Regions from separate parts of the Pandoraea morbifera genome, predicted to be linked through region 4. Evidence: predicted binding sites of a transcription regulator. Region 4 holds the regulator's gene; each other region holds the start of a gene.
The links. Region 4 encodes sigma-54, which starts transcription at its own class of promoters, with help from an activator protein. Its sites were predicted from a motif close to TGGCANGNAANCTGCTTT; they were not measured.
Positions count from the first base shown of each region.

Region 1: glnA (type I glutamate--ammonia ligase) is a predicted target of sigma-54. The motif match lies at 1,500-1,517, and genes of this name have one in related genera.
Region 2: nirB (nitrite reductase large subunit NirB) is a predicted target of sigma-54. The motif match lies at 2,720-2,737, and genes of this name have one in related genera.
Region 3: exaC (acetaldehyde dehydrogenase ExaC) is a predicted target of sigma-54. The motif match lies at 2,503-2,520, and genes of this name have one in related genera.

Region 1 covers NZ_CABPSD010000010.1:1,862-7,376, forward strand. The annotation lists gene PMO31116_RS16435 (LysE family translocator) at 1-546, opposite strand, end outside; gene PMO31116_RS16440 (rhodanese-like domain-containing protein) at 663-1,130, opposite strand; gene glnA (type I glutamate--ammonia ligase) at 1,613-3,028, shown strand; partial or broken gene glnL (nitrogen regulation protein NR(II)) at 3,345-4,397, shown strand; gene ntrC (nitrogen regulation protein NR(I)) at 4,460-5,515, shown strand, end outside.
Region 2 covers NZ_CABPSD010000018.1:23,135-28,649, forward strand. The annotation lists gene nirD (nitrite reductase small subunit NirD) at 1-77, opposite strand, end outside; gene nirB (nitrite reductase large subunit NirB) at 88-2,550, opposite strand; gene PMO31116_RS21280 (acyl-CoA dehydrogenase family protein) at 2,926-4,095, opposite strand; gene aliA (cyclohexanecarboxylate-CoA ligase) at 4,163-5,515, opposite strand, start outside.
Region 3 covers NZ_CABPSD010000014.1:92,827-98,341, reverse strand. The annotation lists gene yiaY (L-threonine dehydrogenase) at 1-744, opposite strand, end outside; gene exaC (acetaldehyde dehydrogenase ExaC) at 929-2,449, opposite strand; gene PMO31116_RS19800 (sigma-54-dependent Fis family transcriptional regulator) at 2,751-4,664, shown strand; gene PMO31116_RS19795 (CreA family protein) at 4,706-5,176, opposite strand; gene PMO31116_RS19790 (UvrD-helicase domain-containing protein) at 5,244-5,515, opposite strand, start outside.
Region 4 covers NZ_CABPSD010000002.1:418,168-423,682, reverse strand. The annotation lists gene hprK (HPr(Ser) kinase/phosphatase) at 1-754, opposite strand, end outside; gene ptsN (PTS IIA-like nitrogen regulatory protein PtsN) at 854-1,309, opposite strand; gene hpf (ribosome hibernation-promoting factor, HPF/YfiA family) at 1,546-1,899, opposite strand; gene PMO31116_RS05325 (RNA polymerase factor sigma-54) at 2,036-3,523, opposite strand; gene lptB (LPS export ABC transporter ATP-binding protein) at 3,618-4,388, opposite strand; gene lptA (lipopolysaccharide transport periplasmic protein LptA) at 4,411-5,109, opposite strand; gene lptC (LPS export ABC transporter periplasmic protein LptC) at 5,106-5,515, opposite strand, start outside.

The DNA.
Region 1 (5,515 bases), on a different contig from region 4:
GCGCGCGGAGCTGAGCAGTCGTCGCGCCCGTGCGGCGAGCGCGATGTACGAGCCGAACACAATGGCGAGCACCGTGAGGGTGACGCCGACGACTTCGAGGTAACCGAGTGCCGTGACGCGCTGCAAGTCGAGCAGGTTGGGCAGCAGGGCAAAGTAAAACACCACGACCTTCGGATTGCCCATGGTCACCGACAGGCCGCCAAGGAACAGGCGCCACGATTGTTCTCGCGGCGCGGCGCTCAACGGCTCGGTGGGCGCGATGGCGGGTGCGTGCCACATCTTCCAGGCGAGGTAGAGGAGATAGGCGGCACCCGCGTACTTGATCGCCAGGAAAACGCCCGAGAAGGTGTGCGCCAACGCGGCCACACCGAGCACGGCCAGCGTGAGCCAGACGACGTCGCCGATCGCGACACCGGCGGAAAAGGCGACCGCGCCTTGCGTGCCGCGTCCAAGCACGCGCGCCACGATCGCGGCGATGCCCGGCCCGGGCGTGCCTGCGCCCACGAACAGGGCCAGGGCGAAAGTCAGCAAATGTGTCCAGTCCATCGCGGTGTCTCCTCGCGGTGATGACGATCCGTTTGATTCGGAAGGGGGCGCTCACGGGGCCCCGACGATTACCCGCGCGTGCCGTCGCCCGTCGCTGTTACGGTAACTCGGGCGTCTCAGGCGCCGATCCAGGGCAAATTGCGGAAGCACCAGCCGCTGACGTGCTTGCGGTGGCCGGCGCTGTCCTTGTCGCCCTCGAAGCCTTCAAGGATGTCGAACGACTTCGTGAACCCGGCCTCATACGCGACCTTGGCAGCCGCCTTGGAGCGCGCGGCGCTGCGGCACAGGAACAGCAACGGTGCATGCTTGTCAGGGGCCTGCGACGTCAACTGCTCCAGAAAATGCTCGTTGGGCACGCCGCCCGGATACCGCACCCATTCGACGTTGGCGTACTGGCCGTCCGGCACTTGCGGGCGGCCCACCCAGTCGAGTTCGGCGCGGGTGCGCACATCGATCAGACGCACGTTCGCGTCGGCATTGAGCAGCGCCATTGCTTCTTCGGGCGTCACCGCGCCGGCGTAGGCGAGTTGTCCGGTGGCACGGCGTTGTTCGGCTTGTTCGAGAATGGCTTTGGCGCTTGTCATATTGCTGTGATCTCGCTGGTCGAAGGTTGTCCTTCATTCTAGCGTGCACTTTGCGGGAGGTGCGCATTCCGTGAATCGGACAAATGTCGCCCGGCGGTGGGCGTGAGGCGGACGTGCAAAGGCGTGGCGCGGTATCGCGCATCCGGACGGTGCGAGTCGCTGCACAACTTCGGATCGTCGGTGACCGACGGCAGCACCGAAAAGGTGCATAATCCAAGAATGCACCATATCGGGGATGTTTTGTGGCGTGACGCACCGAAATGGAGAATCGCGGTCCACAAGCGGGAATTCGGCGCTGGTCGCACCAGAATCGATTATTTCCTTAGAAATCAGGGGGGGAGGATGATGCGAGGCGAGTCGATGCAGCATTGGCACGCTTCCTGCTTAACACAGGCGAATCCGAACACGGAGTTCGTTAAGAGGGTGCGGCGACGCGGGCGATGAGCGCCAGCAGCGCCAGATTGAATCTTTCGGGAGATAGCATGAGCAAATCTGTGGCAGATGTGATGAATCTGGTTAAGGAAGAGGACGTCAAGTTCGTCGACTTCCGCTTTACCGACACGCGCGGTAAGGAACAACACGTCTCGGTGCCGGTGTCGCACTTCGACGCGGACAAGTTCGAGAGCGGCCACGCTTTCGACGGTTCGTCGATCGCAGGCTGGAAGGGCATCGAAGCCTCGGACATGCTGCTGGTGCCGGACGCGAACACCGCGTACGTCGACCCGTTCTACGAAGAAAGCACGCTGGTGCTGACCTGCGACGTGATCGAACCGGCCGACGGCAAGGGCTATGACCGCGATCCGCGCTCGATCGCCAAGCGCGCCGAAGCCTATCTGAAGAGCACGGGCCTGGGCGACACCGCCTTCTTCGGTCCGGAGCCGGAATTCTTCATTTTCGACTCGGTCCAGTGGAAGACCGACATGTCGGGCACGTTCGTGAAGATCAACTCGGAAGAAGCCCCGTGGTCGTCGTCGCAAGACTTCGAAGGCGGCAACACCGGCCACCGTCCGGGCACGAAGGGCGGCTACTTCCCGGTCGCGCCGGTCGACACGTTCCAGGACATGCGCTCGGAAATGTGCCTGTTGCTCGAGCAACTCGGCGTGCCCGTGGAAGTCCACCACCACGAAGTCGCAGGCCAGGGCCAGAACGAAATCGGCACGAAGTTCTCGACGCTGGTTCAGCGCGCTGACTGGACGCAGATCCTGAAGTACGTGGTGCACAACGTGGCGCACAGCTACGGCAAGACGGCCACGTTCATGCCGAAGCCGATCGTTGGCGACAACGGCTCGGGCATGCACATCCACCAGTCGATCTGGAAGGACGGCCAGAACCTGTTCGCCGGTAACGGCTACGGCGGTCTGTCGGAGTTCGCGCTGTATTACATTGGCGGCATCATCAAGCACGCCCGTGCCCTGAACGCGATCACGAACCCGTCGACGAACTCGTACAAGCGTCTCGTGCCGCACTTCGAAGCGCCGGTGAAGCTGGCCTACTCGGCCCGTAACCGCTCGGCCTCGATCCGCATTCCGTACGTTGCCAACCCGAAGGGCCGCCGCATCGAAGCGCGCTTCCCGGATCCGATGGCCAACCCGTACCTGGCATTCTCGGCCATGCTCATGGCCGGCCTGGACGGCGTGCAGAACAAGATTCATCCGGGCGAGGCTGCCGACAAGAACCTGTACGACCTGCCGCCGGAAGAGGATGCAAAGATCCCGACCGTGTGCGCGAGCCTCGAACAGGCCCTCGAGTATCTGAACGAAGACCGCGAGTTCCTTACGCGCGGCGGCGTGTTCACCGACGGCATGCTCGATTCGTACATCGCACTGAAGACGGACGAAGCGCGCCGAGTGGCCATGACCACGCACCCGCTCGAGTTCGAACTGTACTACTCGCTGTAATCGAATCGCTGCGCAGGGAATGCGCCGGCATGACGGAACGCCAGCGGCCGACCGTCATGCTCGACATGCAAGGGGGGATGGCCGCGGCCGTCCCCCTTTTTTATCCGTCGCCGCAAGGCGAATTCCAGCGTAGCGGATCATGAACCTATCGCCCCGATCCTTGATGAAAAGTGTCCGCGCTGGTGCGAAAGGGCAGACTGCAAGTCCACACGCGCCTGCCACTGAAGACGCGCCTCCCGGCGTTGGCGCCGTGCCTGGCCAGGCGTCTGTGTTGCCCGCGAGTGTCGATCCGTGGGAGGCAAAGCTCCTGGCCACCGGCATCCTGCCCGGCCTCGAAGCCTTGCCCACCGTGCTGCTCGTGCTTGAAAAGCACTCGCTGCGCGTGGTCTTCGCGAACCCGGCGGCCGAGGCCCTGCTCGCGCTCTCGCGCCGCTCGCTGTCGCAGATGACGTGGAACGACGTGTTCACGAATGGCGAGGTGCTCGCGTCGACGATGGTCGACCTCATTGCCAACCGCTTTCAGACCACACGCCTCGATCTGGTGCTCGAGCGCACCGCGCAGGAGCCTTTGCACACACACGCGATCGTCGCGGCTCCCGAGTCGGCCCCCGATTTCGTGATCGTCGAGCTGATCGAGAACGAGCAGAAGCTCAAAAACGAGCGCGAAGAACGCATCATCGATCAGGCGCTGATGAACAAGCAGCTCATTCGCAATCTGGCGCATGAGATCAAGAACCCCCTGGGCGGCATTCGCGGGGCGGCGCAGTTGCTTGAATTCGAGCTGGACCAGCGCGAGTTGCGCGAGTACACGCAGGTCATTATCAAGGAGTCCGACCGGTTGCAAACGCTGGTCGACCGACTGCTCGAACCTCACCGGCATCCGTACATCGCCACCGACGTGAACATTCACGAGGTCTGCGAGCGCGTGCGCTCGGTAGTGCTCGCGGAGTTCCCGCAGGGCCTGTCGATCGAGCGGGATTACGACGTGAGCCTGCCGGATTTTCGTGGTGACAAGGAGCAACTCATTCAGGCGTTGCTCAACATCGTGCGCAACGGTGCGGAAGCCTTGCGCGAGCAGATCGCGCGCGGCGATGCACGCATCGTGTTGCGCACGCGCGTGGCGCGAAAGATCACGATTGCCAAGCGACTGCACAAGCTGGCATTGGAATTGCATGTGATCGACAACGGGCCTGGCATTCCCGCCGACATTCGCGATCGCATCTTCTACCCGCTCGTTTCCGGGCGCGAGGGAGGAAGCGGTCTGGGACTCACGCTGGCGCAGTCGTTCGTGCAGCGTCACGACGGTCTGATCGAATGCGAAAGCCGGCCCGGACGGACGGATTTTCGAATCCTGCTGCCCCTGGGCTGATTCGGCCCTCACGCCGTTGGCCGTAGCACCTGCGGCCGGGCATAGACGTTACACGGTGAACAATGAAGCCGATCTGGATAGTAGACGACGACCAATCGATTCGATGGGTGCTGGAAAAGGCGCTCACGCGCGCCAATTTGCCGGTGCGCAGCTTTACAGGCCCGCGCGAGGCGAGCGCAGCGCTTGAGCACGACTCGCCGCAGGTGCTGGTCTCGGACATCCGCATGGCGGGCGGGTCCGGGCTCGAACTGCTGCAAACGGTCAAACAGCGGTTTCCGGGGCTGCCGGTCATCATCATGACCGCATTCTCGGACCTCGACAGCGCGGTCGCCGCGTTTCAGGGCGGGGCGTTCGAGTACCTGGCCAAGCCGTTCGACGTGGATCGCGCGGTCGAGCTGATCCTTCGCGCGGTCGAAGAAAGTCTGCGTGAAGCCACCGATGATGAGCGCATCACCGAAGAGCCCGAGATTCTCGGTCAGGCGAGCGCGATGCAGGACGTGTTTCGTGCCATCGGGCGCTTGTCGCACTCGAGCGCAACGGTGCTGATCACCGGCGAGTCGGGCTCGGGCAAGGAACTGGTCGCGCGGGCGCTGCATCGGCATTCGCCGCGCGCGTCCGGACCGTTCATCGCGCTCAACACGGCGGCGATTCCCAAAGATCTTCTGGAGTCCGAACTGTTCGGTCACGAGCGCGGTGCGTTCACGGGCGCGCAGGCGACACGTCGCGGCCGTTTTGAGCAAGCCGAGAGCGGCACCCTGTTTCTCGACGAAATTGGCGACATGCCGCTGGATCTGCAAACGCGGCTGTTGCGCGTGCTCTCGGACGGCAATTACTACCGCGTGGGCGGGCACAGCCCGATCAAGGCGAACGTGCGCGTCATCGCCGCCACGCACCAGAATCTCGAAGACCGCGTGCGTCAGGGCCTGTTCCGCGAGGACTTGTATCACCGGCTTAACGTGATTCGTCTGCGCTTGCCGTCGTTGCGCGAGCGCAGCGAGGACATCCCGCTGCTGGTGCGCCATTTCCTGCAAAAGAGCGCGCGGGAGTTGGGCGTCGAGACCAAGCGCATCAGCGAGGCGGCGCTGGCGCATCTGACGCGCTTCCCGTTCCCCGGAAAC
Region 2 (5,515 bases), on a different contig from region 4:
GAGAGCACCCGCGTACCGAGGCGCGGAATCGCGCCCATGTCGCACACATGCAGCCAGATCGTTCGGGATTGCGTCATGGAAGTCTCCTCAGACCGTCGCCGGTTCGGTTTCCGATCGCGCGCCCTGCGCCGCGAGCGGTCGATATTCGTTAGCCTGCGCACCGTCGATGCGGGCCTTCCAAGGATCGGGCAGACCGTCGAGCGCGAACAGCAAGCGCTCGTAGAGTGCACGGCGGTTGGCCGCATCGTTCACCACGCGTTGCTTCACGTAGTCGAGTCCAACGCGCGCGAGGTAGTGCACGGTGCGGTCGAGGTAATACGCCTCCTCGCGGTAGAGCTGGAGGAACGCTCCGGTGTACTCCTTGACCTCCTCGGCCGTCTTCACCTTGACGAGGAATTGCGCGACTTCGGTCTTGATACCGCCGTTGCCGCCCACGTAGAGTTCCCATCCCGAATCGACGGCAATCACGCCCACATCCTTGATGCCCGCCTCGGCGCAGTTGCGCGGACAGCCCGATACCGCCAGCTTCACCTTGTGGGGCGACCACATGTTCGCGAGCATCGTCTCCAGATCGATCCCCATCTGCGTGCTGTTCTGCGTGCCGAAGCGGCAGAACTCGCTGCCCACGCACGTCTTCACCGTGCGGATCGACTTGCCGTAGGCGTGCCCCGACGGCATGCCAAGATCGCGCCAGACATTGACGAGGTCTTCCTTCTTCACGCCGAGCAGATCGATGCGCTGGCCGCCGGTGACCTTGACCATCGGAATCCGGTACTTGTCCGCCACGTCGGCAATGCGACGCAGCTCGCCGGGGTTCGTCACGCCACCCTTCATCTGCGGCACGACCGAGAAGGTGTTGTCCTTCTGGATATTGGCGTGCACGCGCTCGTTCACGAAACGGCTTTGCGGATCGTCGACGGCCTCCTTCGGCCACGTACTCAGCATGTAATAGTTCAGTGCCGGGCGGCATGTGGCGCACCCGTTCGGCGTGCGCCATTCGAGAAAATCGAAGGCGGCGCGATGCGTGGTGAGCCGGTGCTCGCGCACGGCGCGGCGCACGTCGGCATGCGAGAGGTCCGTGCAGCCGCACACGGCCTTCTCCTTGGGCGCCGCATCGTAGGTCGACCCCAGCGTGCTCATCAGGATCTGCTCGCACAGCCCGGCGCAAGAGCCGCACGAACTGGCCGCCTTGGTGTGCTTCTTCACTTCGTCGAGCGTGAAGAGCCCCTTCTCGGTGATGGCCTTGACGATGGTGCCCTTGCACACGCCATTGCAGCCGCAGACCTCGTCGGTGTCCGCCATGGCCGACGCGCGATTCTGTCCCTGCGTACCGACGTCGCCCACGCTCGATTCGCCGAACATGATGCGCTCGCGCAACTCGCCCAGCGCGCGGCCTTCGCGCAGCAGCTTGAAGTACCAGGCGCCGTCGGCGGTGTCGCCATACAGGCATGCCCCCACCAGCTTGTCGTCGCGGATCACGAGCTTTTTGTACACGCCGCTCGCCGGGTCCGAGAGCACGATCTCCTCCGTGCCTTCGCCGCCCAGGAAGTCGCCCGCCGAGAACAGATCGATGCCGGTGACCTTGAGCTTGGTCGACATCACCGAGCCGCGATAGCTGCCGATGCCCATGAGCGCGAGGTGATTCGCGCACACCTTGGCCTGTTCGAACAACGGCGCGACGAGACCATACGCCACGCCTCGGTGGCTCACGCATTCGCCCACGGCGTAGATGCGCGGATCGTAGGTTTGCAGCGTGTCGGACACGACAATGCCGCGCGAGCAGTAAAGCCCTGCCGCTTCGGCCAGCGAGGTATTCGGTCGGATGCCGGCGGCCATCACCACGAGATCGGCCGGGATTTCGTCGCCGTTCGCGAATTGCACGGCACGCACGCGGCCGTTGTCGTCACCGAGAATGGCCGATGTCTGGTGCGAGAGCCGGAACGCGAGGCCCCGGGCTTCGAGCGATTGCTGCAACAGCTTGCCCGCCGTGGTGTCGAGCTGGCGCTCGAGCAGTGTGTCGGCCAGATGCACGACCGTCACGTCCATGCCGCGCAACTTCAGGCCGTTGGCCGCCTCGAGGCCGAGCAGGCCGCCGCCGATCACGACCGCATGGCGCTTCACGCGCGCGGTCTCGATCATGGTCTCCGTGTCGCGAATATCGCGATAGCTGATCACGCCCGCCAGATCCTTGCCCGGCACCGGCAGGATGAACGGGCTGGAGCCGGTCGCGATCAGCAGTCGGTCGTAAGGGGCTTCGGTGCCGTCCGCGCAGCGCACCACGCGCCGCGGGCGGTCGATCTGCGTGACCTCCTTGCCCAGATGCAGCGTAATGCCCTTTTGCGCATACCAGTCGAGCGGATTAAGCACGATGTCGGCAAACGACTGCTCGCCCGCAAGCACGGGCGAGAGCAGGATGCGGTTGTAATTCGGATGGGGCTCGGCGCCGAACACCGTGATGTCGTACTGGTTCGGTGCGATCTCGAGCAGTTCCTCGAGCGTACGAATGCCGGCCATGCCGTTGCCGATGACGACCAGACGAGGTTTGCGCATGCTGTCTTCTCCTGTTGCTGCGCTTGCAGCGCCCGAAAAACAAAACGGCGTCCGACCGTGCCGCAGCACGGAGGGACGCCGTTGTCCTGTGGGTGCGTCGCAAGCTGACCCGCCTGACGTCGCACCGGAATTCGTTGCCTGCGACGCCTTTGCCGCTGGCCTAGACGCTAACGCAACAAGCGTGCCAGGCGATGACCGATCCCACGTAGCGCGTTGCAGGACAAGGCAGAACAGGAGAATTGTCTATGGGAAATACCCGAAAGGCGTGCGAAATCTGCTGCACCGCAGCAGTGCAACGCGCTGCGGAGCCCGGCGTACGCGCACCACGATGAGGCAGGCGCGCGCCGCCGTTCGGCACAGGGGCGGGGGGGCCGATCAGTCGTCCTGCATCAGGGCGCGACCGATGATCAACTGCTGAATCTGCGTCGTGCCTTCGTAAAGACGCAGCAAACGTACGTCGCGATAGAAGCGCTCGACCTTGTACTCGTTGATGTAGCCCGCGCCGCCGTGGACCTGCACGCCCCGGTCGGCCACGCGCCCCACCATTTCCGTGCAGAAGAGCTTGGCGCACGACGCCCGCGTGCTGACGTCGGCGTCGCGCATGCCTGCGGGTTTGGCGTCGTATCGCAGGGCACAGTCCTGCACCATCGACCAACCGGCATACAACTCGGCCTGGCTGTCGGCGAGCATTGCCTGCACCAACTGGAAATCGCCGATGCGCTGGCCGAACTGCTTGCGCTCGCGCGCATACGCGACCGATTCGTCAAGAATGCGCTGCGCCATGCCGCAGGCGAGCGCCGCCACGTGCAGACGGCCCCGGTCGAGCACCTTCATGGCCGTCTTGAATCCCTTGCCCGCCTCGCCCCCGATGATGTTCGTCGCGGGCACGCGCGCGCCCTGCAGCACCACATCGCAGGTCTTCGTGCCGCGCTGTCCCATCTTCTTGTCGGGCCTGCCCAGCGAGAGCCCTGGCGTGTCGGCCGGCACGATGAACGCCGAGATGCCGCCCGCGCCCTCGCCGCCGGTGCGGGCCATGAGCGTGAACGCTCCGGCGCGGGGCGCATTGGTGATGAAGCGCTTCACGCCATCGATCACATAGGTGTCGCCATCGAGCACGGCGCGCGTCTTGAGCGCGGCCGGATCGGAACCGGCATCCGGCTCGGTCAACGCGAATGACATGATCAGCTCGCCGCTGGCCACGCGAGGCAGCAGCTCATGCTTTTGCGCATCGGTGCCGTCCATCAGAATGCCCTGCGAACCGATGCCCACGTTGGTGCCGAAGACCGAGCGAAACGCCAGCGACGTCTGCCCGAATTCGTAGGCCACGCGCACCTCCTGCGCCATCGACAGGCCAATGCCACCGAATTCCTCCGGGATCGACAGGCCGAAAAGGCCCATCGCCTTCATTTCGTCGACGATCGCGGCGGGCACTTCGTCGCGCTCCTCCACATCGTTCTCGGCCGGCACCAGCCGCTCCCGAATGAAACGTTGCACGGCGGCGAGCAGCAGCTCGAACGATTCGCTATCCAGTCCTTTCGATGTCATCGACCTTCGATCCTTGAAGAATGCAGCGCCTGCGCCCGCGCGCGTCCTCACGCGTCCTCACGCGTCCTCACGCGCCCGTGTGCAGCATCTCGCGCAATTTGAATTTCTGTATCTTACCCGTGGGCGTCGTCGGCAGCGTGTCGCGCACTTCGATCCGTTCGGGCCAGTATTGTCGCGCGACCTTGTGCGACGCCAGGAAATCGGTGATCGCCGGCAAGTCGATCGACTGCCCCGGGCGCGGCACCACCACTGCGCACGCGCGCTCGCCGAGGCGCTCGTCCGGATAGGCGACGATGGCCACCGTCGCCACCGCCGGGTGCCGGTAGAGCAGCGCCTCGATCTCGACGACCGGAATGTTCTCGCCGCCCCGGATGATCACGTCCTTGCTGCGCCCCGCGATGCGCACGTAGCCGGTGGGATCGAGCCATGCCATGTCACCGGTGTCGAACCAGCCCTCGGCGTCGGTGCCGTTCCACTGCGGGCGTTTCAGATACCCGCCGAAGTTCGAACACGAACGCACCAGCAAACGTCCGGTCTCGCCCTGCGGCAACTCCCGCCCCTGTGCATCGACCACACGCAGTTCCACGCCCGGCAGCGGGCAGCCGTCCGTGGTCGACGCCCGCGTGTCGTCATCCTCCAGGCGCGTGAGCGTGACCGCCCCGTTTTCCGTCATGCCCCATGCCGACACGATCTTCGCACCGAGCACCTTGCGCGCCTGCTCGACCACCGGGCCGGGAATCGGCGCGCCCGCGCAGAGAAACGCCCGCAGCGTCGGCACCGTGTCGCCACTGGCCGCGACCGCCTTCGTCAGGTCGGCAAGAAACGGCGTCGACGCCATCGTGAACGTCACGCCATACGTGCGGATCAGGCGGACCGCGGTGGCGGGGTCCCACACGTCGAGCATGACGGCGCTGGCCCCGAGCAGGATCGGCATCATCAGGCCGTACATGAAGCCGGTCTGGTGCGCGAGCGGCGAGCCCATCAGCACGACGTCATCGCGGCCGAGCCGCATGCGCTCTGCATAGGCCCCGATGTTCGAGAACGTCGTGTTCGCGCTGTGCATCACCCCCTTGGGCTCGCCCGTGGTGCCCGACGTGTACATCAGTTGCATCACGTCGTCGGGCCGCGCGCGCGAAGCTTGCATCCGGTCGCGCTCGTCGTCGGTGGCCGCGGGCTCGCCAGCCATGAGCACGGCATCGAAGCCATCGGGCGAGGCGGCGTCCCCGACCACGATCACGTGTGCCAGCGCCGGCAGGTCGGCCTGCAGCGCACGCGCCACGGCGGCATGATCGAAGCCTCGGAACATATGCGGCACGATGAACACCTTCGCTTCGCCGTGACGCAGCATGAACGAAAGCTCGCGCTCGCGAAAGATATGCATGAGCGGGTTGAGTACGGCGCCGATGCGGGCACAGGCGAG
Region 3 (5,515 bases), on a different contig from region 4:
CAGGAATTGCGCATACGCCATGTTCTCGCGTGCCGCCATGTCGTCGCCGTGCGATACGGCGCGCCGCAGGTTCTGCGAGATCAGCGTTACCGCCTTGAGCGCGCACGCGTCGGTAATCGGCGTAGCGGCCGTCGACACGTAGGCCTCGGTGGCGTGCGTGAGTGCGTCCATGCCCGTGGCGGCGGTCAGCCCCTGGGGCATCGCCACCATCAGGGCCGGGTCGTTGACCGACAGCAACGGGGTCACGTTCCGGTCCACGATCGCCATCTTCACGTGGCGCTTCTCGTCCGTGATGATGCAAAAGCGCGTCATTTCGCTCGCCGTGCCTGCCGTTGTGTTGATCGCGACGAGCGGCAGCTGCGGCTTCTTCGATTGGTCAACGCCTTCGTAGTCCGCAATGTGCCCGCCATTGGTCGCGCACAATGCAATGCCTTTCGCGCAGTCGTGCGGCGAGCCGCCGCCGAGCGAGATGACGAAATCGCACTGACGCTCGCGCAACATCGCCAACCCGGCTTCCACGTTGCCGACCGTGGGGTTCGGCTTGGCACCGTCGAATACCACCGACTGAATGTCCTCGCGAGCCAGCATCCCGGCCACCTTGTCGGCGACGCCGGCCTTGGCAAGGCCCGCGTCGGTCACGATCAACGCGCGGCGGAACTGATATTGACGCAAGGCGGCAATCGCCTCGTCGAGACTACCCACACCCATCATATTGACGGCGGGAATGAAAAAGGTCGTGCTCATGGTGATGCTCCTGATCTGCTCTGTGAGGGGCACAACGCGCGCGCGGCCGACGGCATCGTCGATGCCGACCGGACGCGCCGGCGGTGTCCAGAATCAACGCTTGCAAGCACTGAGGACAGCATCGCACCCTCGGCGCGATGCGTCCTTGATCTGCTGCAAACCGGACAAGGAATAGAGCGAACGCTCAAAAGAACCCGAGCGGGTTGACGTCGTAGCTCACCAGCAGATTCTTCGTTTGCTGGTAGTGGTCGAGCATCATCTTGTGGGTCTCGCGCCCGATCCCCGACTTCTTGTAGCCGCCGAACGCCGCGTGCGCGGGATAGAGGTGATAGCAGTTGGTCCACACGCGCCCGGCCTGAATCGCACGCCCCATCCGATAGGCGCGATTGATGTCGCGTGTCCAGACCCCGGCGCCAAGGCCGAACTCGGTATCGTTCGCAATTGCGAGTGCCTCCGCTTCGTCCTTGAAGGTCGTCACGCCTACCACCGGCCCGAAGATCTCTTCCTGGAACACGCGCATGCGGTTATCGCCCTTGAGCAGCGTGGGCTGGATGTAGAAGCCCGAGGCGAGCGGCCCATCGAGCCTCTCGATGCCGCCGCCGGTGAGTATCGTGGCACCCTCCTTGCGGGCGAGGTCGAGATACGTGAGGATCTTGTCGAACTGCTGCTGCGACGCCTGCGCACCCACCGCGGTCTCCGTGTCGAGCGGATCGCCGCGCTTGATGCGCGACACACGCGCCATGACCACTTCCATGAACGGCTCGTAGATCGACTCCTGCACGAGCGCTCGCGACGGGCATGTGCATACCTCACCCTGGTTCAGGAAGCCGAGCACCAGCCCCTCCGCCGCCTTTTCGACGAATTCGGGTTCGCCGCGCATGATGTCGTCGAAGAAGATGTTCGGCGACTTGCCACCCAGCTCGACCGTGCTCGGAATCAGATTGGCGGCCGCACGCGCGAGAATCTGTCCGCCGATGGGGGTCGAGCCCGTGAAGGCGATCTTGGCGATGCGCCGGCTTGTCGCCAGCGCTTCACCCGCCTCCTTGCCAAAGCCCTGCACGATGTTGAGCACCCCCGGCGGGAGCAGATCGCCCACGAGCTCGGCAAACAGCGTGATCGTGAGCGGCGTCTGCTCCGCAGGCTTGAGCACCACGCAGTTGCCCGCCGCCAGCGCGGGCGCAAGTTTCCATGCCGCCATCAGCAACGGAAAATTCCACGGAATGATCTGACCCACGACACCAAGCGGCTCATGGAAGTGGTAGGCCGCCGTGTGGGCATCGATCTCGGCCGCCGTGCCCTCCTGCGCGCGGATGCAGCCCGCGAAGTAGCGGAAGTGATCGATGGCGAGTGGCAGGTCGGCGGCGAGCGTCTCGCGCACGGGCTTGCCGTTGTCCCACGTCTCGGCCACGGCGAAGCGCTCCAACTGGCTCTCGAGCCGGTCGGCGATTTGCAGCAGAATGCGCGAGCGCGCCTGCACCGAGGTCTTTCCCCATTGCGGCGCCGCGGCGTGGGCCGCATCGAGGGCCAGCTCGATGTCGGCACCGCCGGAGCGGGGAAACTCGCCGATCACCCCGCCTGTGACCGGCGACGTGTTGGTGAAGTATCGTCCCTCCACGGGCGGCACGAACTTGCCGCCAATGTAGTTCTCGTAACGCGGTTGCAGGGACAGCAGGGCACCGGGTGTGCCGGGTGGGGCGTATCGCATGTCGTGTCTCCGGATATTGTCGTGTCGGTGGCGCGGCGGCCACGCCACACCCCCAAGCAATTCGCGGGCCACCCCGGCGCGCGCCAGGCGCCACGGGCATGGCCGGTACGCTGCCCGGCGCCGGGTGTGCCGATTCCGTGACACATCTGTGCCATGCGATGACGGGGGTGTCTCACCGTCGTGACAGGCAATCGCCCTTTGCCCGTCGATTGACATAGCGCATTGCAAACCCCCCCGGCATGCGACATGCTTCAGGGACGAACACGAGATCCGCAGATCATCCGGCAGGGGGAGACGACCAATGCCAGTCAATACCGAGTCGGCACACGCGCGCCGTGTGCTGAGCGTTGCGCAAGGGCGCCCGGCGCCGGGCACCGCCGAGACCGACCCGAACATCGCCAGCTCGTGGCGCCGCTGCCTCGACGCGCATGCGCTCGATCCGGGCGCGCGCATGGCGCCGCGCGTGCTGGCGTCGTCGGAATTGCGCGAGCGACGCAACGCGATGGAGCAGTTGCGCTGCGTGTCGATGCCGGTGCTCGAACGCTTGCAGCGACAGTTGATGAATCCGCACCAGGCCGTGTTGCTGACCGCGCCCGACGGCGTCATCGTCGATTCGCGGCTCCACGACGGCACGCGCGACGACTTTCATCGCGCCGGACTGTGGCCCGGCGCGGACTGGAGCGAATCATGCGAAGGCACCAACGGCATCGGCACGTGTGCGGTCGAGCGCACTCCCGTCATCATCTGCCGGCAAGATCATTTCCGTGCGCTGCATACGCCGCTTACCTGCACGGCAAGTCCCGTCTTCGCGCCACACGGCGATCTGCTCGCGGTGATCGATGTTTCCTCGACGCGTGCCGACCTCACTCGCCAAAGCCAGTTTCATACGCTCGCCCTCGTCAACCTGTCCGCCAAGGTCGTGGAGAGCGAGTATTTCTTCCAGCACTATCGCGATGAGTGGCTCCTGCAACTCCAGGAGCAGGCGGATCATCTTGGCGGTTTTGCGCAGGCACTGGTCGCGTTCGACGACGCTGGGCAGGTGCTTGCCGTCAACCAGAGCGCGCTGAACCGGCTCGCCACGACGCGAGAGGCCATCGTCGGCACTCGCGTGGACCGGTGGTTCGCGCAGCCGCTCGACGCGCTGTTCGCGCAGGCACATCCGACCCCCGGCACCTGCTGGCCCATTCGCACGCATACCGGCGAGGCGCTGCTCGCGATGGTGCGCGCGCCGCTGCGCTCGGTACGTGCGCCACGCGCGTCCACGCGGCTGCATGACGAGCGTGTCAAGCCATTCGCCGATGCCAGGCTCGCACAGGCGTTCTCGCGGGCCTGCCGTGTCTTCGCCCACGACGTCCCCGTGCTCATCCGCGGCGAGACCGGGAGCGGCAAGGAAGTGTTCGCGCGCGCGGTGCACGCCGCCAGTGCGCGGGCCAGCGGTCCGTTCATCGCATTGAACTGCGCGGCGATCCCCGAGTCGCTGATCGAGAGTGAGCTGTTCGGCTACGTCGGCGGCAGCTTCACGGGCGCCCGCAAGGAAGGGATGAACGGCAAGCTTTGGCAGGCGAACGGAGGCACGTTGTTTCTCGACGAGATCGGCGACATGCCGTTTGCGATGCAAACGCGCCTGCTGCGCGTGCTCGAGGAGCGCATGGTGTCGCCGCTTGGGGGCGGCGAGCCCGTGGCGCTCGATATTCGCGTGCTCAGCGCCACGCATCGCGACCTGTCCGAGCGGATTGCCGCGCGGGAGTTTCGCGAGGACCTGTTCTATCGCCTGAGCGGTCTCGAGGTCAGCGTGCCGCCGCTGCGAGAGCGCGAAGACAAGCGTGACCTGATCTTCCAGCTACTCTCGCAAACGGACGCCCAAGGCCGCATCGCGCTCACGGACGAGGCGCTGGAGCGCCTGTGCACCTATGCGTGGCCCGGTAACGTGCGCCAGATGCGCAGCGTCATTCGCACGCTCGTCGCGCTCAGCGAGCAGGGCGCGATCACGGTCGACGACTTGCCCGAAGCGTTGCGCGAATCGCGCGGGTCGATGGCGACCGGCGGCGCGCCGGAGGGGCCGACGGAGGCACCGCTGGAAGCCGCGGAGCGTCAGGCGCTGCGCGCCACGCTCGACGCCTGTCACGGTCAGGTCAGCGCCGCAGCGCGCAAGCTCGGCGTGAGCCGCAACACGCTGTACCGCAAGCTCCGACGCTTCGGCCTGTTGCGGGGGTGAGTGCTCCGGATCGTCGCGACGGGTGACGATCCGTTGCAGACTTACTTCGACGGAATCGGCGTTGCACGATCCACGGGCACGGCGGTCACGCTGTTTTGCGGCGAGCCGTCGATGAGCTTGTCGGAATAGGTGAGATAGACAAGCGTATTGCGCGCCCTGTCGACCATGCGCACGATGCGCAGTCGCTTGAACAGCGGCGACATGCCCTCGGAGAAGACTTCCTCTTCCTTCGGCAACGGGCCGGTGAACGAGATCGGTCCCACCGGGCGGCACGCAATCGACGCTTCCGCCTTGTCCTCCGCGAGGCCGACCATGCCTTTCAGGCCGCCCGTCTTCGCGCGCGAGACGTAGCAGGTGACGCCTCGGACCTTCGGATCGTCGTAGGCATCCACGACGATCTTGTGATCCGGTCCCAGAAACTTGAATGCGGTGCTGACGTCGCCGATGCGCTCGGCATAGGCCCAACCCGCGGTGATCACCAATGTCAGTGCGACGGCTGTCTTCTTGAACATGTCCTGTCTCCGGCAGCGGGAGCAGGCGTGTGTCGCCTGCCAAATCCGTGCCCTTGCGTGCCGGATTCTACTCGCGTCCCATGCTCGACGCGCGAAGCCATTGTTCGAAGGGCGTGGGGTCCATGTCAGAGGTGATGTACAACTGGCGTCGTGCCGCGTCGTACATGGCGCCGAGTCTGGCGAGTTCGTCTTTCGCGCTATAGGTGTCTCCGCTCAGGTAGCGCCGCGTCGGCCGGGCGTCGGGCACCATCGCCATGTTGCGCGCGAGCGCGTCGTCCGCGAGCGGTGTGGTGCGTGCCAGATCGAGCAAGCCGATGAAGCCGCTTTGCCGTGTGCCGT
Region 4 (5,515 bases):
GCAGGCGCTGGAATTCGCCGTCGGGGCGGCGAACCAGTTGGACGATCAGCTTGAGTTTCATCTTTCGGCGCACCGCTGTCTCGCCGAAGATCGTCTTGATGTCGAGCAGGCCCAGACCGCGCACTTCGAGCAGGTTCTGCAGCAAGGGCGGACAGCGGCCTTCCACGAAGTCCGGGCCGAGACGCACGAAATCGACGGCATCGTCGGCGACCAGCCCGTGACCCCGGCTGATCAGTTCCAGGCCGAGCTCGCTCTTGCCCAGGCCGGAGTCGCCGGTCAGCAGCACGCCCATGCCCAAAATGTCGATAAATACGCCGTGCATGGTGCATCGCGGCGCGAACACGCGCGAAATATACAGCCGCAGGCTGTCGATGACGGCTGCCGTCGACATTGGCGTGGTGAACAGCGGGGTCGAGGAACGGGTACAGCGCAGCACCAGGTCGGGCGGCGCTTCGAGGCCGTCAGCGACGACCAGGAACGGCGGTTCCAGGGCGATGACTTCGCCCATGTGGCGTTTGCGGTTCTCGTCGGTCAGGCGCTGGTAATAGCGCAGTTCGGCCTCGCCGAGCACCTGGATCCGGTTCGGGTGAATGAGGTTCAGGTGACCCACGAGGTCCGCGCTGGAGGTCGCGGTAGCCACGCTTTCGGGCGTGAAGCCGCGCTCCCATCCCTCATGGCCGGTCAGCCACGACAGGCGCAGCGTGGCCGCGTTGTCGTCGAATATGCTCTGCGCGTTGATGCCGGTCAGTTCCACCGCGTCGCCTCGTTCGGTTGGGTGTGGGAGCTACGGAATTCGTCTGTCTTTGCGGCGATACCCGTGAATATCGGCGGAAATCGGCGAGCCCTTGCGGGCTCAGGGCTGCCAGTTCGCGAGCGCGGCGTGAATGACTTCGGCGTCGGGCGCCGTGGTCAATGTCTCGCGCATCGAGCGATCGGAGAGCAACTGGGCAATTTCGGACAGAATCTCGAGATGCTGCTGGGTTGCCTGTTCCGGAACCAGGAGGAAGAAGAGCAGGGAGACGGGCTGGCCGTCGGGGGCTTCGAACGGAATCGGGTCGGCCAGGCGCACGAAGGCGGCCATCGGATGCTTCAGGCCCTTGATCCGGCCGTGCGGAATCGCCACGCCTTCCCCCAGCCCGGTCGAGCCCAGACGCTCGCGCGCAAACAGATTGTCGGTGACAAGCGCGCGCGTGAGCCCGGCATTGCTCTCGAAGAGCAGCCCGGCTTGCTCGAAGACGCGCTTCTTGCTGGTGACGGACAGTCCAAGCAGGATGTTGGACGCAGGTAAGAGTTTGACTAAACGATTCATCTTGTAATACGGGCGAACGCGTAGTCGCCCTCCAACCCCCGATTGACCTCGCATTATAGACCACCCGTCGCTGCGCCCGCGCCAACGCGCGGAACTCGTCGGGACCATACAAAAGGGGCCGTTCAACGGCCCCGCGGTGGGTGATGCCAGACTTATGACAGACGTAGGTTCGCGCGTGAGGTTCCGTGCGGCTTCTCGTCAGTGTCGGTCAATGCGACGACCTCTCCCGGATGGACTTATTGCAGCGGTTCCGCCTCTGGAGGTTGCTGGTGCTTGAGTGCCTCGCGGCCGTGATCCTGAACCTTGTCCTTGTATTGCATTACCTTGCGGTCGAGCATGTCGATCAGCTTGTCGATGGCAGCGTACATATTCTCGTCACACTTCTCGACGAAAATTTCCTTGCCCTTGAGATACACCGTGATGCTGGCGATCTGGCGCCCGGTCTTCTCCTTGGTCTTGTCGACAGAGAGGATCACCTCGGCGCCGATGAGCTGATCGAAGTGCCTCAACACGCGTTCGAGCTTGTTGACGACGAATTCGCGCAGCGACGGCGTGAGTTCGAGATGATGTCCACTGATCTTCAGATTCATAGCTGCTCTCCTTGCTGAAATGCCGAAGTGCAGGCCGCGTCACGAGCGACGCCGGCTGATGAGAGCCATTGGCGTGACGCAATGTCGCACTGCGGCGTAACGCCCCAGCGAGCCAACATGGCGCACCAGGACCGTACTACAAAGATTTGCGCAAGTTGACTGCGGGGATTCGCATGGCCTCGCGGTACTTCGCGACAGTGCGCCGCGCCACCACGAACCCTTGCTCTGCCAGCAGTTCCGCGATACGGCTGTCGGAAAGGGGGCTCTGCGGGTCTTCTGCTCCTATGAGTTGCTTGATGAGTGCGCGGATGGCCGTCGATGACGCTGCGCCGCCCGCTTCCGTGGCCACGTGCGAACCAAAGAAGTACTTGAGCTCGAAAGTCCCGAATGGAGTGAGCATGTACTTACTGGTTGTCACCCGTGAAATCGTGGATTCATGTAAACCCAGCGTATCAGCAATCTCGCGTAAAACCAAGGGCCGCATGCCGATTTCGCCATGCGTGAAGAAGTTCTTCTGTCGCTCGACGATCGCCTGCGCGACACGCAGGATCGTGTCGAACCGTTGCTGGATGTTCTTGATCAGCCATCGGGCTTCCTGGAGCTGCTGCTGCAGATTGCCGGTGCCCGGATCGTTGCGGTTGTTTCGCAGAATTCGCGCGTACATCTCGTTGATGCGCAGTCGCGGCATGACCTCGGGATTGAGTTCGGCGATCCAGTTGCTGCCCTGCTTGCGCACCAGCACGTCGGGCACCACGTAATCGGCCTGCGGCGAGCCATAGGCCGCGCCGGGGAACGGGTCGAGCGAGCGAATCAGGTGATGCGCCGCGCGCAGACTGTCCTCGCTCACGCCGAGCAGGCGACGCAGACGCGTGTAATCGCGTGCGGCGAGCAGTTCCAGGTGATCCGAGACGATGCGTAGCGAGAGCGTGCGCACGCTGCTTGGCGGAAGGCGCTGCAACTGCAGACGCAGGCATTCGGACGGCGTACGCGCGCCCACACCGGCCGGATCGAAGCTCTGCAGCAGCGCGAGCGCCGCGTTGATCTCTTCGGTCTCGAGCGCCAGCTCTTCCGGCATGTCCGCCTGGATTTCGTCGAGCATGGTACCGAGGTAGCCGTCTTCGTCGAGCGATTCGATCAGGAATTCGACGAGCGCGCGATCGCGCGGCCCGGCCTTGGTCAGGCGCAACTGCGCGAGCAGGTGTTCGCGAAGGTTGGGGTGATCGACATGCAACTGCGGACGCGCGTTGTCGTCGTCGTCTGAGGCGCTGCCCGAGCGGGCGAAATCGTTAAGACTCCAATCGCTGCCGCTGTCCTGGTTGCTGTCGTCGAAGCGGGTCTGGCCGTCGAGCTCGCGGGTTTCGTCATGGCCGTTGGCCGACTCGGGGCCTTCGCTGCCGCTGCTCGCCGACGTGCCGCGCTCGTTGCGCAGCGACCCGTCCGTGCCGACACGTACCGAGCCCGCGAGCCAGTCGTCCTCGCGTTCGAGCATCGGGTTCTGGGTGAGGGCGTGCTCGACTTCCTGCTGAAGTTCGAGCGTCGACAGTTGCAACAACCGGATGGATTGCTGCAACTGCGGCGTGAGGGTCAGGTGCTGCGAGGTGCGGAGTTGAAGAGTCGGTTTCATAGCGTGTCTCGCCTTCATTGTAGAGGCTTTGTCACGCCAGCGGAACCGGCCCGGCGCCCTATCGGTGGCAGGGTTTACATGCGAAAAATTTGCTTTACATCCGGAAATTCTCGCCCAGATACACGCGCCGGACGCTCTCGTCGGCCACGATCTGATCGGGGGTGCCTGCGGCGAGCACCGAGCCTTCGCTAATGATGTAGGCGTGATCGCAGATACCGAGCGTTTCCCGCACGTTATGGTCGGTGATCAGGACACCGATGCCCCGATCTTTCAGAAAACGCACGATTCGCTGGATTTCCAGCACGGCGATCGGATCGACGCCGGCAAACGGCTCGTCGAGCAGGATGAAGCGCGGTTGCGTTGCCAGCGCCCGGGCGATTTCCACGCGGCGGCGTTCGCCGCCGGAGAGCGACATGGCCGGATTCTCGCGCAGATGGCTCACCTGGAGCTCGTCGAGCAGGGCTTCGATGCGTCGCTCGATCTCGTCGCGCTTGAGCGGCTTGCCCTGGGCGTCGACCTGTAGTTCGAGCACGGCGCGAATATTGTCCTCGACCGTAAGCTTGCGAAACACCGACGCTTCCTGCGGCAGGTACGAGACCCCCATGCGGGCGCGCTCGTGAATCGGCAATTCGCTGATCAGGTTGCCATCGAGCTGGATTTCGCCGTCGTCGGCGGGCACGAGCCCCACGATCATGTAGAACGAGGTCGTCTTGCCCGCGCCGTTGGGGCCGAGCAATCCCACGACTTCGCCGCTTTTCACGTCCAGCGACACGTCCTTCACGACGGTGCGCGCGCCGTATTGCTTCTTGAGCGAGCGCACGACCAGCGCGCTCGGCTTGCCTGACGGCCCGGCGCCCGGGTTGATGGTCGAGGCGTTGTTGGCAGAATTACTCACGCGGATTCCCGATGCTTTTGGAGGGAGACAGCGGCGGCAGATCGCCCTTGGGGGCTGCGGCCGGCTTGCTGCCCGGGCCGCCGGTCGCGGGTGCGGCGCCCGTCGCATTGCGCGGCGCGAGCGTGGCGCGTACGCGGCCGTTCGGATTGTTGGCGTTGACCTGATCGGCACCGCTGTTCGCGGTATAGACCTCGTTGTACGTGTCGTAAGTGATCACGCTGCCATGGATTTCGTCGAGCACGCGCGTGCCGCCGGCCAGGCGCTTGAGCGTGGCCTGCGTGGTGAGCGTGGCGACTTCCGTCTTGCCGTTGTAGTAGATCGTCTGGCCCCAGCCGTCGATATATTCGTCGAGGCCGTCGCGCTTCTGGCGCATGTAGGCGAGGGGGCCGCCCGGCTTGTAGTAGGCGGTGGCGTACTGGTAGCCCTCGGGATCCTGAGTCACTTCGACGCGATCGGCCTTGAGGAGGATGGTCCCCTTGGTCATCGTCACGTTGCCCGTGAAGATGTTGACCTGCTTGAGGTCGTCGTAGCTCATGTGATCCGACTCGATGTTGAGCGGCTTGTCGCGGTCGGCGCGTTCGGCATGGGCGAGCGGCGACGCCAGGGCGCCGAGCACGGCGAAGGCGGCGGCCAGCGAGCGCAGGGCGCGCAGCGAAAGGGAAGCGGGTCGCGGATTGCGGCGATCGATCATGGGGTCTTGGGGCCCTGTTTGGTCTGGGATGGCGCGCCGGGCGTGGCGGGCGGTGCCGGGGACTTGTTGCCCAGTTCCGCCGGCTGGATCGTGCCGTGCACGTTGCCGAGCAATTGTACGGCGCGCGAGATGTTATTGAAAATCATGCCATCGCCATACATCACGGACATCCCGCGGTACAGCTGGACGGGTTTTTCCGTGCGGACGATGTCTTCGTTCACGAGCACCTGGAAATGTTCCGAGAGTGCGCGCATTTCCGGGTCGCGCGGGCCGGCCTGGCGCACCACCACGGCGTCGTCGTACAGATCCACCACCGACATGTCGGCGTTGAGCGTGCCGCGCTTGCTGGTGGCAGTCACTTCGGGCTGATCCGGGGTGAACGCGCGCACGGCGGGCATCGTCATCG